Regions from separate parts of the Larsenimonas rhizosphaerae genome, predicted to be linked through region 2. Evidence: riboswitches for the same ligand, from Rfam matches in the RefSeq annotation. Region 2 holds a riboswitch; the other holds the start of a gene.
What was found. Region 2 has a riboswitch for thiamine pyrophosphate ahead of OQ287_RS04605 (ABC transporter ATP-binding protein). Riboswitches for the same ligand answer to the same signal wherever they lie in the genome.

Region 1 (3,411 bases), on a different contig from region 2:
GCAGTGCACCATGGAAATATTTTGCGCTTCTTTTCCTTTGGATTCAAAGCGCATTTCCCGATACCGCACGATGAGCACATTCCCGCATCGATAAAACTCCGGGGCATGAAAAAACGCGTCTGCCGAGTTTATCGGCCGACGCGTCCTGGGGTGAACATGCAAATCAGCAATTCAGCGGCGTTCAGACCTCATTATATAGCTGGCTGCCTTCACGCCGGAACTTCTCGGCCTGCTCCTTCATGCCCTCGCGCATGGCCTGCTCGTCACCGTCGAGGTTATTGTCGCGTGCGTAGTCGCGCACTTCCTGGCTGATTTTCATCGAACAGAACTTCGGCCCGCACATCGAGCAGAAGTGCGCCACCTTGGCGGAATCCTTCGGCAGGGTTTCATCATGGAAGGCGCGCGCGGTATCCGGGTCGAGGGCGAGGTTGAACTGGTCTTCCCAGCGGAACTCGAACCGAGCCTTGGACAGCGCGTTGTCCCGGCGCTGTGCGCCCGGATGGCCCTTGGCAAGATCCGCGGCATGAGCGGCGATCCTGTAAGTGATGATGCCGGTCTTGACGTCATCCTTGTTGGGCAACCCGAGGTGTTCCTTCGGGGTGACGTAGCAGAGCATCGCACAGCCGTACCAGCCGATCTGCGCCGCGCCGATGCCGGAGGTGATGTGGTCATAGCCCGGCGCGATGTCGGTGGTCAGCGGCCCAAGGGTATAGAAGGGCGCTTCATCACAGCATTCAAGCTGCTTGTCCATGTTTTCCTTGATCATGTGCATCGGCACATGGCCCGGGCCCTCGATCATCACCTGAACGTCGTGCTTCCAGGCGATTTGCGTCAGCTCGCCCAGGGTTTCAAGCTCGGCGAACTGGGCTTCGTCGTTGGCATCATGAATGGAGCCGGGCCGCAGGCCATCGCCGAGCGAGAAGGCTACGTCATAGGCCTTCATGATCTCGCAGATCTCTTCGAAGTGCGTATAAAGGAAGCTTTCCTGATGATGGGCCAGGCACCACTTGGCCATGATCGAGCCGCCGCGAGAAACGATACCGGTCAGCCGTTTGGCGCTCATCGGCACGTGATGCAATCGAACGCCTGCGTGAATGGTGAAGTAATCCACGCCCTGTTCGGCCTGCTCGATCAGGGTGTCGCGGAAGATCTCCCAGGTCAGGTGTTCGGCCACGCCATTCACCTTTTCGAGCGCCTGATAGATCGGCACCGTGCCGATCGGTACCGGCGAATTGCGCAGAATCCACTCCCGGGTTTCGTGGATGTTCTGACCCGTCGAGAGATCCATGATGGTATCGGCACCCCAGCGGATGCCCCAGGTCATCTTGTCGACCTCTTCCTCGATCGAGGACGTGACCGCCGAGTTGCCGAGGTTGCCGTTGATCTTCACCAGGAAATTACGTCCGATGATCATCGGCTCGGTTTCAGGGTGGTTGATGTTGGCCGGGATGATCGCGCGGCCCCGCGCGATTTCCTCACGCACGAACTCCGGCGTGATCTCCTTGGGCAGCACCGCACCGAAGCCTTCACCGGCATGCTGCTGGCTCAGGAGGCGTTCCACTTCCTCCGACCCCAGGGCCTGGCGGCGCTGGTTTTCCCGTAGCGCAACGAATTCCATTTCCGACGTCACGATACCCTTGCGAGCGTAATGAAGCTGGCTGACGTTACGGCCATCTTTTGCGCGGCAGGGCGTTCGTTTCAGGTCAAAGCGAAGGGTGGAGGTGCGCGGATCGTTGGCGCGCTGCCTACCGTAGTTCGAGGAAAGACCGCTCAAACGCTCGGTATCACCACGTTCATCGATCCAGGCACGGCGGAGTTCCGGCAAGCCCTTTCGAATATCGATCAAGGCCTCGGGGTCGGTATAGGGGCCCGAGGTGTCGTAGACCAGCACGGGGGGATTTTCCTCGACGCCGTGTGAGGTGGTGGTCGGCGACAGGGTGATTTCCCGAAACGGCACCTGAATATCGGCGCGTGACCCTTGAAGGTAGACCTTGCGAGAGGCGGGCAGCGGCTGAATCGCGGCCTCATCGACGCGGGCGGATTCGGACAGAAACTGAGGGGTAGTCATGTGTGCTCCCATTGGCAATCAATGCCGGCTGGAGCGCAGGATCGGGAAGGCGAATGACGTCACGAAACGCACGGTATCGCCGCTTGATCCCTACGCCGGTACTAGCCGGATCAGGTTCATCGGGATCCACCGTGACGTTGTCTGGCAACGTAAGGTGATCTCAGCCGGTTCCACCGGCACCCCGTCAAGCAGCAATGGCCAGGCCATTGCCGGGTCAGTCTGTGCTGTTCGGCGCCGGGCGGTCAAGTCCTGTTCGGTGCCTTAACCTTGCACAAGGGGATATTGAATCTGAACGATGTCTAAAAACGCGCATGACCGCTTGATGGGAAAGCACCACGGGGAACCGCTACGGCCATTTGGCATGGCCCTGACGCGCTACCCATCAGCTCCAGGGAGGCCCATCGTGAATACCGAAATGTGCCTGCACGTGACCTGCCGGCGGGAATGGACCTTCTGGCAGAGGGAGGAGGGTAATTGCACGTTGTGGAAAACGCCTGGTTAATGCTTTCGACTTATAAAATTGAATCTTCCTTTTTAGTTGGGTTTTTATTAGATTTCGCCGCTTTATTTGATCGCTGGGAATGAAAAGTGGGCTACGACGATAATAATCATGATGAAAGGAAGGGCAACGTGCTCTGGGCATCAGGAGTGAAACTGCTGTCTGGAGGTCGAAAAGTGGTTGGGCTGGCCGTCGCCTCGCTAGTGGCGCTTTGTTTGATTCTGGCCTCTTTTTTCACGACGGAACTCGGCTACACCTATGTTGTTCAAGACACTCTGTTTGGGTCCACACGCGTATTTACCGAGCCTGGCGTGCATTTCAAGGTGCCCATGTTCTCCAATGTATACGTCTATGATCAGGCCATGACGCTTAACTTCGGCAACCAGGACAGCGGTGAAAAGGTTCGAGCGACACGTGAGCTTCCCGAGGTGCAGGTTCAGTTCGCGGACACGTATACGTCTCGAATTCCGGCCACGTTCCGCTTCAGGCTATCTTCCGATCCTCAGAAAATTATCGCTATGCACCGCGAATTTCGCGGATTTGACAATCTGATCGATTCGCTTTTGATCAAAAATGCCAAAAACGTCACGGTCGTGACCGGGACGCAGTACACCGGCGAAGAGTTCTTTCAGGGTGGACTCAACAAGTTCAAGGTTCAGCTGGAAGATCAGCTTCAAAACGGATTGTATGAAACCGAGCGCCGTCGGGTCGAAGTTGAGCAGACAGATATTGCTGCCGTTTCCTCGGTCAATGGCGATGGCGACCGACTCGAAAACAGGCGCCAACTCGTCTGGAAGAACATCATTTTAAAGGATAAGTCAGGCCAGGCTCGGCGCCTGGCAAA
Region 2 (3,411 bases):
GGGGAGTAATGGCATACCAATACGGGCTGACACGCGGCTGGCCAGGATACTGAGCACGACCAGCAGGCCGGCCACCACATACACACTATTAAAATCCGTCAAGGCATATTCCACTCGATTGTATTCACTGGTCACTACCCTATTTCATACCACGTTTTCACGATGACAGAAGGTCTATCCAGACTGACGCCTCTTCCACGCGTGCATACTCACACGGGCCGGTGACCTGCATGGCATGAAGTATCCGACGATACCATGCGCGATGCCCCCTGATAGAGGGCACTGGCATATGTTGCTGATAAGCGGCAATAAAGGCCTGCCTTGCCATCCCCGAAGGCACCATCAATTCCAGAAGGGTCCAGTCAAATTCGATCGGCGCCCGCACCAGCGCCTCCCAGTCACACCAGATCAGCCGCTGCGCTCCCTGCAGAAACTGATCAGGACGCATATCAGGTAACGCCATTACCGTACCCACGGAGGGCGGTAATGGCGTTACCGGCAAGGGCGAGCCATCCATTGCCTTCAAAAAATCGATAACCCGGGCCGACCATGTTGAAAGACTTGTCTGACGATCGGCTGATACAGGATCCCCTACACACTCCCCTTGGGTCGCAACATGAATCTGTCCCAGGGTATGCCCCAGAGTTTGCGCCGTGAGTGATGTCCATTCGACCCGGTCACCCTCGACCCAAGGCAACGCCCATAACGGGCGCTCCGCCACCACACCGAGGTAGCGCATCGCAAGCACCTCGAGCGGCAGAGGCGGCAGCCATGCCTTCAACTCGGGGCGACTCGGAGCGTCTCTCCAGCGATTTACCTGAAAAAGCGCATGCATGCCCTGCCAGAAGCTGCCATCACATGTCGGCGTACGCGGCATTTTGATGATTGCATCGAGTTCATGGCTTCGCCACAGCCAGTTGGCGCTGTCATCAAAGGCAATCGGCAGCACCACCAGTCGGCTGTCCTTCAAAAAGGATGCCACAGCGCGAGTCAGCGTCGCGGGAGGGGAATCTGAAGGCTCTGACATTTCGCTGGTCGCTCTGATCGATAACACGTTACACTTTCTTGAAGGATGGGGGTGCCTACGGGCTGAGAGTGCTTGCCACAACCCATTGAACCTGATCCGGATTATACCGGCGGAGGGATATCCATGCGCGCAATCGCAACTTATCTCTGCGCTACCAGCGGAGAAAGTAAATGACATCTGTACCTGGCCTGCAGGTGGCCAACGCTACCCTGTCCTATCAGCAACGCCCGCTGTTTAAAGATCTGTCATTCACATTTGCTCCTGCCACCTGGACCTGTCTGCTGGGCCGAAGCGGCTGTGGCAAAAGCTCACTGCTGCGATTGATTGCCGGGCTGGAGGCGCCAGACAGGCCAACGCTTATGGTCACGGATCACCGTGGCAATCCGCTGCCCCCTCAGGGCATTGCCTGGATGGCTCAACAGGATGCACTACTGCCCTGGCTCAATGTCATGGATAATATAACCATTGGCGCCAGACTTCGAAACACGCTGGATGATACGCATCGTGACCAGGCGCACGCCCTGCTTGAACGATTGCAACTCGCCGATCGGGCAAAAAGCCGACCAAATCAGCTTTCCGGTGGGCAGCGCCAGCGAGTAGCCCTGGCACGCACATTGATGCAACCCGCGCCCATCGTACTGATGGATGAGCCCTTTTCCGCTGTGGATGCCATTACCCGCAGCGAGCTGCACGCCCTGTCGATCGAACTTCTTGCCGAACGAACCGTATTGATGGTCACTCACGATCCTCGCGAGGCACTACGGCTGAGTGATGATATTTACATTCTTGCCAGTGGCCAACTGGAACACCTTTCCACGCGAAAAGGACAACGTCCTGCCGAACTCTCACTGGAGGAGCGTGATGCCCTTGAGCGCCACATCATGAGCCAGCTCGGAGGTATAGCGCCATGACCGCCCTTGCAACCGGTAGCCGAAAACTGATCGCATTGGCACTCACACTGACAGTGCTGATTATTGCCTGGCAGGCGATCGTCAGTCTTGCCGACCTGCCCCGCTACATCCTGCCAGGCCCCTTGTCGGTGATTCAGGCACTGGAGCGATTTGCTCCCCTACTAATCACCCACGGGCTTTACACTGCACTGGAAATTCTCCTAGGTTTTGTGGGAGGCGTTCTGCTGGGCATTCTGACAGCACTGCTGCTGGCGGCCTTTCTGCCGGTACGCCGCATCCTGCTTCCGCTACTACTGGCCTCACAGACCATCCCCATTTTTGCCATCGCGCCCCTGTTGATGCTGTGGCTGGGATACGGACTGCTTTCCAAGGTCGTCATGGCCATGCTGATCATCTATTTCCCGGTCGCCTCTACCTGCTTTGACGGCCTGCGCCACACGCCTGCCGCGTGGCTCGACATGGCCACCACACTCGGTGCAACACGGCGTCAGCGCCTGTTTCGCATCCAGCTACCTGCCGCCCTGCCTTCACTGTGCTCAGGACTTCGCATGGCAGCCACCGCGGCACCAATAGGTGCCGTCATTGGGGAATGGGTAGGTTCGAGCCAGGGGCTCGGTTACCTGATGCTGCAGGCCAATGGGCGAATGCAGACTGATCTGATGTTTGCTGCTCTGTTCATGCTGATCATCATCGCGGTAGGCCTTTATCAACTGGTGGACTGGCTAAGCCGCTGGCTGGTGCCATGGCAACAACGCACGACAACCCTCTGAGCATGTTTCGACAAGGATATCCATCATGACAACCACCAATCACTCACGCCGCTGGCTGCTCAAGACCGCAACCTTTATGACGGCAGCAGCCACGCTGCCATCACTTGCACGTGCAGATGATTCAGCCATTGCCCCCGCGGCACCGGCAGAAGCCGACCCGATCGCTCCACCACCGGTCACATCGCTATCCATCATGCTCGACTGGTACGTCAATCCGACTCATGGGCCAATCGTGATTGCCCATCAGAAGGGGTTCTTCAAGGAACACGGCCTGGACGTCACCCTTCGTACCCCAGCAGACCCCAGCGCTCCGCCGAAACTGGTAGCCGCCGGCCAGATCGATCTGGCACTGAGCTATCAGCCTCAGCTACACCTGCAGGTGGGCCAGGGCCTGCCGCTGGTACGCGTCGGTACGCTGATCGGCACGCCACTGAATGTTCTGGTGGTTCGCAAGGACAGCAACATCAAGTCGCTTTCGGACCTGAAGGGAAAATCAGTCGGCTACTCGGTCGGTGGTGTCGAGCGTGTCCTGCTGGATGGCATGCTCAAGCACAGCGGGCTCAGTGAACATGACATTGATCTGGTCAACGTGAACTTTTCACTGACACCTGCCTTGATCAGCGGCAAGGTGGATGCCGTTACTGGCGCCTTCCGCAACTTTGAACTGGCACAAATGGCCCAGGAAGGCGTCGAGGGGCGGCCC

Region 1: another riboswitch for thiamine pyrophosphate. It lies ahead of thiC (phosphomethylpyrimidine synthase ThiC); the one in region 2 lies ahead of OQ287_RS04605 (ABC transporter ATP-binding protein).

What each region holds. Positions count from the first base shown of each region.
Region 1 is NZ_JAPIVE010000003.1:336,825-340,235, reverse strand. Features, by position in the region: gene thiC (phosphomethylpyrimidine synthase ThiC) at 182-2,068, opposite strand; TPP riboswitch at 2,139-2,262, opposite strand; gene OQ287_RS11620 (SPFH domain-containing protein) at 2,699-3,411, shown strand, end outside.
Region 2 is NZ_JAPIVE010000001.1:994,930-998,340, forward strand. Features, by position in the region: gene OQ287_RS04595 (potassium/proton antiporter) at 1-102, opposite strand, end outside; gene OQ287_RS04600 (hypothetical protein) at 158-1,027, opposite strand; TPP riboswitch at 1,065-1,163, shown strand; gene OQ287_RS04605 (ABC transporter ATP-binding protein) at 1,198-1,938, shown strand; gene OQ287_RS04610 (ABC transporter permease) at 1,935-2,708, shown strand; gene OQ287_RS04615 (ABC transporter substrate-binding protein) at 2,734-3,411, shown strand, end outside.